DNA from 2 places in the Uniformispora flossi genome. Region 2 is predicted to be linked to the other one. Evidence: riboswitches for the same ligand, from Rfam matches in the RefSeq annotation. Region 2 holds a riboswitch; the other holds the start of a gene.
What was found. Region 2 has a riboswitch for glycine ahead of gcvP (aminomethyl-transferring glycine dehydrogenase). Riboswitches for the same ligand answer to the same signal wherever they lie in the genome.
Positions count from the first base shown of each region.

Region 1: linked by a shared signal. The riboswitch ahead of gcvT (glycine cleavage system aminomethyltransferase GcvT) and the one ahead of gcvP (aminomethyl-transferring glycine dehydrogenase) in region 2 are both predicted to bind glycine.

Region 1 covers NZ_JBMULZ010000010.1:130,561-135,892, forward strand. The annotation lists gene gcvH (glycine cleavage system protein GcvH) at 1-380, opposite strand, end outside; gene gcvT (glycine cleavage system aminomethyltransferase GcvT) at 527-1,660, opposite strand; glycine riboswitch at 2,094-2,209, opposite strand; gene ACPA54_RS22410 (OsmC family peroxiredoxin) at 2,381-2,812, shown strand; gene ACPA54_RS22415 (enhanced serine sensitivity protein SseB C-terminal domain-containing protein) at 2,940-3,653, shown strand; gene ACPA54_RS22420 (enhanced serine sensitivity protein SseB C-terminal domain-containing protein) at 3,711-4,409, shown strand; gene ACPA54_RS22425 (hypothetical protein) at 4,473-4,946, shown strand; gene ACPA54_RS22430 (DUF885 family protein) at 4,962-5,332, opposite strand, start outside.
Region 2 covers NZ_JBMULZ010000019.1:42,143-47,474, reverse strand. The annotation lists gene ACPA54_RS31460 (DNA polymerase IV) at 1-324, shown strand, start outside; gene ACPA54_RS31455 (DEDDh family exonuclease) at 460-2,538, opposite strand; glycine riboswitch at 2,707-2,800, shown strand; glycine riboswitch at 2,803-2,935, shown strand; gene gcvP (aminomethyl-transferring glycine dehydrogenase) at 3,078-5,332, shown strand, end outside.

The DNA.
Region 1 (5,332 bases), on a different contig from region 2:
GCGCCGGTGAAGGCGATGTACTCGTCGGCGGACAGCAGCGCGTCGGACTTCTCCGCCGGGGTGTCCAGGCGCACCTTGATCAGCCAGCCGTCGCCGTACGGGTCGGAGTTGACCAGTTCGGGTTCGTCGACGACCGCCGTGTTGACCTCGACGACCTCGCCGTCGGCGGGGGCGAAGATGTCGCTCACCGACTTCGTCGACTCCAGTTCACCACAGGGCTCGCCCGCGGTGACCCGCGTGCCGACCTCGGGAAGCTGGACGAAGACCACGTCGCCGAGGGCGTTGGCCGCGAACTCCGAGATGCCGATGACGGCCGGGTCGCCGTCCGTCGTCAGCCACTCGTGGTCCTTGCTGTAGAGCAGGTGCTGGGGTGCGCTCACAGGTCCATTCTCCATTCCGGGAGGGCGGCGCCGATCCTCAGGGGATTTCGTGCCGGTTTGCGGGGTTTCGCAGCGGGGGTTCCGCTGGCTCTTGCTGCGGGTCTTGCTGCGGGTCGTGCGCGGGCCGCCGGGACGGGCGGCCCGGGTCAGGCGCGCTTGTAGAACGGCAGGGCGACCACGTCGACGGGCTCGGCGGTGCCGCGGACGTCGACGGCCAGGCGGGTGCCCGGCTCGGTGCGGTCGACGGGCACGTACGCCATCGCGATCGGCGCGCCCAGCGTCGGCGACGGCGCGCCGGAGGTGATCTCGCCGATCGGCTCCTTGGTGTCCGGGTCGAGCACCGCGTATCCGGCGCGCGGCACGCGGCGGCCGACGGCGCGCAGGCCGACGAGGGCCGCGGCCGGGCCGGCCTGCTCGCGCGCGGCGAGCGCGTCGCGGCCGACGAAGTCCTCCGGCTTGTCGAGGCGCACGACGCGGCCGAGGCCGGCTTCGTACGGGGTGCGCGCGGTGGACAGCTCGTGCCCGTACAGCGGCATGCCGGCCTCCAGGCGCAGCGTGTCGCGGCACGACAGGCCCGCGGGGATGAGGCCGTGCGGAACGCCGGCCTCGGCGAGCGCGGTCCACAGGCGCTCGGCGTCGGCGGGGGCACAGAACAGTTCGAAGCCGTCCTCGCCGGTGTAGCCCGTGCGGGCGAGCAGCACGTCCACGCCGGCGACGGTGGCGCGGTCGGCGGCGTAGTACTTGACCGCGTCGAGGTCGAGGCCGGTGAGCGGGGCGAGGATCGCGACGGCGTGCGGGCCCTGCACGGCGAGCAGCGCGTAGTCCTCCGACCGGTCGGCCACGGCGGCGTCGAAGCCGGCCGCGCGGGCGACGAGTTCGGCGGCGACCACGTTGGCGTTGGAGGCGTTGGCGACGACCAGGAACTCCGTGTCGCCGGTGCGGTAGACGATCAGGTCGTCGAGGATGCCGCCGTCGGCGTCGCAGATCATCGTGTAGCGGGCGCGGTCGACGCCGATCTTGGACACGTAGCCGACCAGCGCGTGGTCGAGTGCGCGAGCCGCCTCGGGGCCGGTGACCGCGATCTCGCCCATGTGCGTGAGGTCGAACAGGCCGGCGGCTTCGCGGACCGCCCGGTGCTCGGCCGACTCGCTGCCGTAGCGCAGCGGCATCCGCCACCCGGCGAAGTCGGTCATGGTGGCGCCGAGCGCGTCGTGCACCGCGTCGAGCGGCGTACGGCGCTCGCGGGGTGCCTCGGCGGCGGGGGAGGGGCTGGACGTCATCGGCTGGACTCCTCGCGGGTGGGGCCGGCGGCTGGGGCCGAAGGGAACCTGATCGCCATGATTTCGTGCGGATTGTCGCGATGTCGCGCGCACACGCGCCGGGCAGGCGGTGCGGCGGCGCGCGATCGGCGGCCCGCCGGCACGCAAAGCAGCGCGGCAGCCCGCACGACAGGCGCGACGGCGGGCGGGACAAAAGACGGCGCGAGCGGCGGCGCAGGCGGCGGGCACAACAGGCGGTCCGGCAAGGGGGCTCCCTGGGCGTCGCGCGGCACGCCGGACAAGCCGGGCACGCAGCACGGGGCTGGTGGGTCGCCTCCCCCTCTGTCATGGACCTGAGAGCTTCACGCGCGGGCCCGAGCGGAGTCGGGCGGACCGCGGCTTGCACCGTGGGTGAGCCCCGCCGGGCGTGCGCGGGACTGCTTTCCAGAGTCGCCTCACCCGCACGGTACTTGGGGCCTGAGAGTTTCCGGGGAGGAATTGCTCCTTCGGCGCCCCGGGACGCTCGGCCGGAAGGCCGCGCGGCGTCGGGGGCTCTCCCGCATGGGGTCGAGGGCCGGTGTGAAGTTGTGGGCGCATGCTATCGGTCCCGCCCGGGGATGCCGCGGGCGTGTCGGAGGTTTCTCCGATCGGCACCCGCGGCTTCCGTTGCTAGCGTGGGCGCGACCAGGCCGGATACCGCGGCCGACCGGAGACGCACGCACCGCACAGAGAGGCTTGCCCGTGGCGACCACGCGCACCGCGACCACTGACTGGAAGGGCCCGCTCATCGGCGGCTCGGGGACCGTTTCGCTCGACTCCTCGGGCGTGGGGACCTACGAGGTGTCCTGGCCGTCCCGCGCGGAGGCGGCGAACGGCAAGACCAGCCCCGAGGAACTCATCGCGGCCGCCCACTCGTCCTGCTACTCGATGGCGCTCTCGCACGCCCTCGCGGGCCGCGGGACGCCGCCCGACTCGCTGGAGACCCGGGCGGACGTGACCTTCCAGCCCGGCGAGGGCATCACCGGCATCGTGCTGTCGGTCAAGGCACACGTGCCGGGTATCAGCACCGAGGACTTCGCGGCGGTTGCGGCGGACGCCAAGGAGAACTGCCCGGTGAGCAAGGCGCTCAAGGCCGGCGTGCCGATCTCGCTGCAGGCCGAACTCCTCGGCTGAGCGGCAGACGCACGCGACGGCGGGGACCGGAAGGTCCCCGCCGTTCGCATGTCCGCGGCCGCCGCCCCGCCGCCTCGGCCCCGCCACGCCCTAGGCTGGCCGCAGATCATCAATTGGAGGTGGCCCGGTGGCGTTCCCCGCGAACCATGTCGAGCAGTGCCTGGCCGCGGCCCTGCACGATCCGGCGCGGACCGGCGAGCTGCTGGCGGTGCTCGCGGACGCCGAGGTCTGGGTGCCGCTGCCCGCGGGCGGCAGCCCGCAGGACACCGAACTCACGCTGCCCACCACGGAAATCGACGGCCTGCCGTACGTGCCCGTGTTCAGCTCCGAGGAGCAGCTGCGCCGCGCCGCGGGCCTGATGCCGTTCACCGTCGCCCCGGTCCGCGAGTTCGCCCGCGGCCTGCCGCCGCACGTCGGCATGGCGGTCAACCCGGGCGGCGAGGTCGGCATCCCGATACCGCCGCAGGGCGTCCTGGAGCTGTCCCGCCCGCCGGGCGCCGGGGCGATGGGCGCCCGCGTGACGCTGGCCGAGCCGGAGCCCGCCGAGGAGCCGTACGTCTTCCTCGCCGCGGCCGCCGAGGAGTTCGCCGTGACCCCGGTCGTGCTCACCGCCAGGCGCGCCCTCGGCGTCGTCGAATCCGACGCCCCGTGTCTGTTCGTCGGCGTCGAACTCGACCGCTGGCAGGAGGAGGACCGCCGTGCCACCGTGGCCGCGCTGGAGCGCGCCGTGGCCCGCGCCGGATCCCCGTGGCCGGTCAACCTCGTGCTCATCGATCTCGCCCAAGACCCCATCGGCGACTGGATGCTGGACGCGGTCCGCCCGTTCTACGAACGCCCTTGACGCCTGTCGGCACATACGATGGTTGCCTTCGTCACGCACCGCACGGGGAGGACACCGGTGGCGTTTCCCGCCAACGAGGTCGAGCACGCGATGCGGCAGGTCGCGCCGCAGGGATACGAAGCCTACGAAGTCCTGCTCCAGGCCCTGGACCGGGGCCACGTCTGGATGCTGCTCTGGCAGGGACAGCCCGGCAGCCCGGACGCGCAGTACGGGAACATGGAGGTCCACGGCTCGCACTACGCCCCGGCCTTCACCTCCGAGGAGCAGCTCCGGGAGAGCCGCTGGGACCGCGGGTGGGAGGTGCACGCGGTCAAGGAGATCGGCGCGACGCTGTACCCGGACCGGTGGGGCATCTGGCTCGACCCGCACATGCAGGGCGGCGGGATCGGCATCCCGTTCCTCGACCTGCGGCGCATCGTCACCGGCCTGGACCGCACCCTGCCCGGACCCCTGCGGGTCGGCGAACCCAGCGTGCAGGACCCGGCGTTCTGGTCGATGGTGGCCGCCGAGCTGGCGGGCAGCGGCGTGGTCCGCGCGGCGCACCGCGCCTACGTCGAACCGTCCGTCGGGGCGCCCCGCGTCGTCCTCGGCATCCGCACCGCGGACGCCGACCCGGCGACCACCGACCGCGTCCACGCCGCCGTCGCCCGGGCCTCCGCGGCGATGCCCGGCGGCCCGCTGTCGTGGGTGCCGCTCGACGACCCGTACGACCCGGTCGCGGGCTGGCTCCGCGACCACACGCGGTCGTTCGTCTGAGGCCAACCCGGACGATGGGCCCCGGCCTTCCGGCCGCGCGCCCGGTCTGCCACAGTGCCCGCCATGCATGAGATACGCATGGTGCTGTCGCTCGGGCAGCGCTGGGCCCTGCTGGTCCCGGGCGCGGTGATCACCGCGGTGGGCATCGCCATGATCACCTTCGACGTGTCCCGTTTCGGGCTCGGCGCCGGGCCGGTGCTCCTCTTCATGGGCTTCTACTCGGCGAGGTTCGCGACCGTGCTCACGCCGCACGGCCTCACCCTGAAGGCGTTCACCACGCGGCACTTCGCGTGGGGGGAGATCGCCGCCGTCGAAGCCAAGAACACCTTCGGCACCTGGTACGTGCGCCTCACCCTGACGAGCGGCCGCCGGGTGCGCCTGCGTGTCCCGCTGGACGGCCCGGGGCAGCGCGACCCGGACTTCCACGCCAAGGTCGCCACGATCTGGCACTGGCGGGAGGCCGGGGTCGCCGCGGCACAGCAGGCCTATCTGCAGGCCTACCCGCAACAGCCGACGCCGCCCCGGCCCCACGCCTGACGATTCGGCCGGGCTTCAGCCGCGTTCCACCGCCGTGCGCACCAGTCCCACGGGCGGGCTGCCCAGGTCCAGCAGTGCGGTGTGGAAGCGCTCCAACGTGAAGCCCGCGCCCCATGCGGCCTTCGCTTCGTCGCGGAGGTCGCGCAGGGCGAGCTTGCCCCACGTGTAGCAGCCGTAGTTCCAGTCGAAGGTGCCGCGGCGGGCCTCGCTCACCGCGGCGGTGCGGGCGAGGTGGGCGTCCGCCATGAACCGGCGGGTGGCCTCCGCGACGTCCATCGCGCCGGTGTGCAGGCCGATCGCCGCGGCCAGCCGGGTCACCCGGATCAGCGCCTCCAGGCACATTCCGATCGCGTAGCGCGGATCGCCGACCCGGAAGCCCTCCTCCA
Region 2 (5,332 bases):
GAGGAGGCCGCGGCCGAGCCCAGCCCCGAGCACAGTCCCGAGCACAACCCCGAGGACGGCGCCTACGGACCCGTCCCGGTCTTCCACCCCGGCCGCTTCGGCAACGCCAAGTGGCTCCCCGGCCAGGATGTGACGCACACCGCGTACGGCCCGGGCTGGGTCCAGGGCAGCGGCGTCGGCCGCGTGACGGTGCGCTTCGAGACACCGGGGTCGCCGCCTGGGCGTGTGCGGACGTTCCCGGTGGACGATCCGGACTTGACGGCATCGGCGCCGCTGCCGCTGGTGGCGGAGGGGGAGGGGGAGCCGCCGACGGCGGAAGGGTGAGCGGTCGCGGCCCGTGCCGGTGCGACGGGGGCAGGGCGCATACCGGCGGGGATGCGGGTGCTTGCCGGGGCGTGACCGGACCCGGCCGGTCGACCGTCGGCGATGCGCGCGATCGACCGGCGCGGCCCCTGACTGCTACTCCTCGACGTCGACCCCGTAGGACCGCGCCAGCGCGATCGCATCGAATTCGTAGCCCTGGCCCTGGGCGCGGAACCGCCATCCGGTGCCGCGCCGGTAGAACTCGCCGAGGAGCAGGACGCGCTCGGTGGTCGCGGCGTCGAGGACCGAGTGCGTGTGCGCGGCCGCCTGGTGCGGGGCCGTCTGGACCTCGATCGCCCCCACCGCGTCGAACGTGCTCCCGCCGTCGAGCACCGCCGCGACGGCGATGCGCGCCACCGCGGGGCCGAGGCGGTCGAGATCGACGGTGATGCCTTGTTCGGCCGGGCCCATGACGTCGAGCGACACGGTGCCGTCGTCGGTCGACAGGTGGTTCCAGAATACGAAGTCGTCGTCGCCGCGGACCTTCTCGTCGGCCCCGAGGACGAACGCGACGACATCCACCTCGCCGTCGCCGCAGTCCCACCGCCACGACGCGTGCAGCGTCCAGACACCGGGGGTGGCACCGCCGGGCAGGTCGTGCGCGCCACCGCGCGGCAGCTCGCGGCAGGCGGCCGGATCGGTCACGCCGTGGGCTTCCGCTTCCGCTTCCGCTTCCGGCGACGCGGACTGGGCCTGCCACGCGTCGACGGCGAGGCACGGAATGCCCAGCGCCGCCGCCCGCGCGGTCCGCGGATCGGCCGCGGCACCCGGCAGGACGAGGACGACGTCGACCGTGGGCGTCAGGTTGACCCGCAGCCGATGCCCGCGCTCCACGACGAGCGCCCGCACCCGGCCGCCCTCGCCGTGCTCGTCGCGCCCGTGCAGGATCAGGACGTTGGCGGGACCGGGGCGCCGCGCGCGAGCGGCGGGCGAAGCGGCGTCGGAGCCCTGCTCGGCGGGCGCCGCCGGCGGGGTGTGCGGGGGAGCGTCGGGCGTGGGGGCGGGCGCGTCCGGTCGCCCACCGGCGGCGCTTCCCGAGCCCTCGGCCGAGCCCTCGACCGAGCCCCTGACCAAGCCCCCGGCCAAGCCCCCGGCCGCCGCGGCGGCGCCGGCGGCGGTCTCGCCCGGTGCGGTCCCGGCGAAAGCCTCTTCGGCAGTGGCTTCCCCGGCAGCCGTGGGCGCGGCCGTGCTCGGCGCCTCCGAGCCGGTGGCCCGTCCCGCACCGTCCGGAACTGCGCCCCCGACCCGTGCGCCTTCGCGCACCCCCGCCAGCATCGCCACGAACGCCGCCTCGTCGACGACCGGAACGCCCCGCTCGCGCGCGGCGCGGTTCTTGCCCGTCCCGGTGTCCGTGTCGTTGGTGACCAGCAGGGACGTTTTTCCGCTGACGCTTCCGGTCACGTGCAGCCCCGCGGCCGTCGCGCGGGCCTCCAGCTCCTCGCGGGGGACCCGCGTGTCGCCGGTGAACGCCACCCGCATGCCCTGCACCAGCACGCCGTCGCGCAGCGGCCCCGGGTTGGCGTACGCGCACGCCGCTTTCGGGGCACGGCGCTGCGCCGGTACGCGTGCCGCGCTCCGCCGGTCGGGTGTCGTCACCGGCAGCGGCAGGTCGCGCCGTGCGGCCTCGTGCAGCGCGGGGCGGAACACCTCGGCGAGCACCCGGGCGTCGTCCTCGGCGTCGTGCGCGCGGAACTGCCGCACTTGGTAGTACGCGGCGAGGCTGGCCAGACGCCAGTCGGGCAGCGGCAGGTCGAGGCGTTTGGCGAGGGTCAGTGTGCACAGCCGGGCCGTGGTCGGCATGTCACGGCCGAGCAGGCCGTATTCGGCGGCGAGCATCTTCCAGTCGAAGGCGGCGTTGTGGGCGACCAGGACGCGGTCTTCGAGGAGTTCGGCGAGGTCGTCGGCGATCGCCGCGAACAGCGGCTGTCCGGTGAGAGCCTCGCGGGTCAGGCCGTGGATGTGGGTCGGGCCCGGGTCGCGTCGCGGGTCGACGAGGGTCGACCAGCGGCCGGTCACCGTGCCGCCGGCGTCGAGCAGCAGGACGGCGACGGATACGACGCGGTCGCGGACGGTCAGGCCGGTCGTCTCGACGTCCACGACGGCGAAGTCACGCGGGTAGGCGGCGGGCCAGGCCGGAGCGGGACCGGCGGGGCTGGAGGGAAGGTCGGCGAGCACGGCCACCCACCGTACCCGCGGGGCTGGACGGGCGGTTGGGAAACCGGGAAACCCGTGGGGGTGGCGGGCCGACCGGTCGCACTACCCGCGTAGACCTCGTTTCCGCAGGTCCCGGGGTGATCTTCCGCCTATCCGTCGGCGGCGCACTGGTAGCGTTGAGGGCGCACCAACAGTCGCGCGGGAGAGTCCCGGACACCGATCCGGGCGCCGAAGGAGCAACCCCTCCCCGGAATCTCTCAGGCACCCGTACCGCGTGGCCATGGGCACTCTGGAAAGCAGTCCCGTTCGGGTTCCGCCGGTTTTCCGGCGGAGTGCGGCCGGGGCTCACCGACGGTGAAAGCCCGTTCCGCGTTTCTGCGGCGCTCGGGTGAAGCTCTCAGGTATCGATGACAGAGGGGGAGGCAGAGAGGTCGCGCGACCCGCGCGGTCTCCTCCGCGACACTGGAGGCCTCCACGTGAGCTCGTCGTCATCGCACCACGCGTCCGGTCCCGGCAGCCTCGCCGCGCTCGAGGCCGCGTCGCCGTTCACCGCCCGGCACATCGGCCCGGATGCCGACGAGCAGGCCAAGATGCTGGCGCACGTCGGCTACGGCTCGCTCGACGAGCTGACCGACGCCGCCGTCCCCGGCGCCATCCGCACCCTTGAGGCGCTCGACCTGCCCGCCGCGGTCTCCGAGGCCGACGTGCACGAGCAGCTCCGCGCCCTCGCGTCGCGCAACACCGTGCTGCGGCCGATGATCGGCCTCGGCTACTACGGCACCCACACGCCGCCGGTCATCACCCGCAACGTGCTGGAGAACCCGGCCTGGTACACGGCCTACACCCCGTACCAGCCGGAGATCTCGCAGGGCCGCCTGGAAGCGCTGCTGAACTTCCAGACGATGGTCGCCGACCTCACCGGCCTCCCGGTCTCGGGCGCGTCGCTGCTCGACGAAGGCACCGCCGCCGCCGAGGCCATGACGCTCGCGCGCCGTGCCGGACGGGCCAAGAGCAACGTGTTCGTCGTGGACGCGGCGTGTCTGCCGCAGACGATCGCCGTGGTGCGGACGCGTGCCGAGGCGCTCGGCATCGACGTCGTCGTCGCGGACACCTCCGCGGGACTGCCCGAGGGCGAGTTCTTCGGTGCGCTGCTCCAGTACCCGGGTGCCGACGGCCGGGTGCGCGACCTCGCGCCACTGATCGCGGACGCGCACGGCCGCGGCGCGCTCGTCGCGGTCGCCGCCGACCTGCTCGCGCTCACCCTGCTCGCCTCGCCCGGCAGCATGGACGCCGACATCGCCGTCGGCACCACGCAGCGGTTCGGGGTGCCGATGGGCTTCGGCGGCCCGCACGCCGGCTACATGGCGGTCCGCGACAAGCTCGCCCGTTCGCTGCCCGGCCGCCTCGTGGGCGTCTCCGTCGACGCCGCGGGCGACCAGGCCTACCGCCTCGCGCTCCAGACCCGCGAGCAGCACATCCGCCGCGAGAAGGCGACCAGCAACATCTGCACCGCGCAGGTGCTGCTCGCCGTCATGGCCGGCATGTACGCCGTCTACCACGGCCCCGAGGGCCTCGCCGCGATCGCCCGCCGCACCCACCGGTACGCGGCGGTGCTGGCCGCCGGGCTGCGCGCGGGCGGGGTCGAGGTCGCGCACGGCGCGTTCTTCGACACCGTGCACGTCCGGGTCCCGGGCCGGGCGGCCGCGGTGCGCGAGTCGGCGCGCGGCGAAGGCGTCAACGTGTACCAGGCCGACGACGACCACGTGTCGATCAGCTGCGACGAGACCACCACCCGCGAGGACCTCGCCGCCGTGTGGCGCGCCTTCGGCGTCGCCGGGCAGGACGTCGCGGCGCTGGACGAGGCCACCCCGGACGCGCTGCCCGAGGGGCTGCTGCGCACCGACGACTACCTGGCCCACCCGGTCTTCCACGCGCACCGCTCGGAGACGGACATGCTGCGCTACCTGCGCAGCCTCGCCGACAAGGACTACGCGCTCGACCGCGGCATGATCCCGCTCGGCTCGTGCACCATGAAGCTCAATGGGACGAGCGAGATGGAGCCGATCACCTGGCCCGAGTTCGCGCAGATCCACCCCTTCGCACCCGCCGACCAGGCCGCCGGTTACCTGGAGTTGATCCACGGCCTCGAGGACGCGCTGGTCGCGGTCACCGGCTACGACAAGGTCTCCATCCAGCCGAACGCCGGGTCGCAGGGCGAACTGGCCGGGCTGCTCGCGGTGCGCGCCTACCACCGCGCCAACGGCGACACCGGGCGCGACGTGTGCCTGATCCCGTCGTCGGCGCACGGCACCAACGCGGCGAGCGCCGTGATGGCCGGGATGCGCGTCGTGGTGGTCGGCACCGGGGAGAACGGCGACGTCGACCTCGACGACCTCAAGGCCAAGATCGAGGCGCACCGGGACAGCCTCGCGGTGCTCATGGTCACCTACCCGTCCACGCACGGCGTGTTCGAGGAGCACATCGGCGACGTGTGCGCGCTCGTGCACGACGCGGGCGGCCAGGTGTACGTGGACGGCGCGAACCTGAACGCGCTGGTCGGCCTGGCGAAGCCCGGCGCGTTCGGTGCCGACGTGTCGCACCTGAACCTGCACAAGACCTTCTGCATCCCGCACGGCGGCGGCGGTCCGGGCGTCGGCCCGGTGGCGGTCCGCGAGCACCTCGCGGCGTACCTGCCGAACCATCCGCTGCAGCCGACCGCGGGCCCGGCGACCGGCGTGGGGCCGATCTCCGCGGCGCCGTGGGGGTCGGCGGCGATCCTGCCGATCTCGTGGACGTACATCCGCCTGATGGGCCC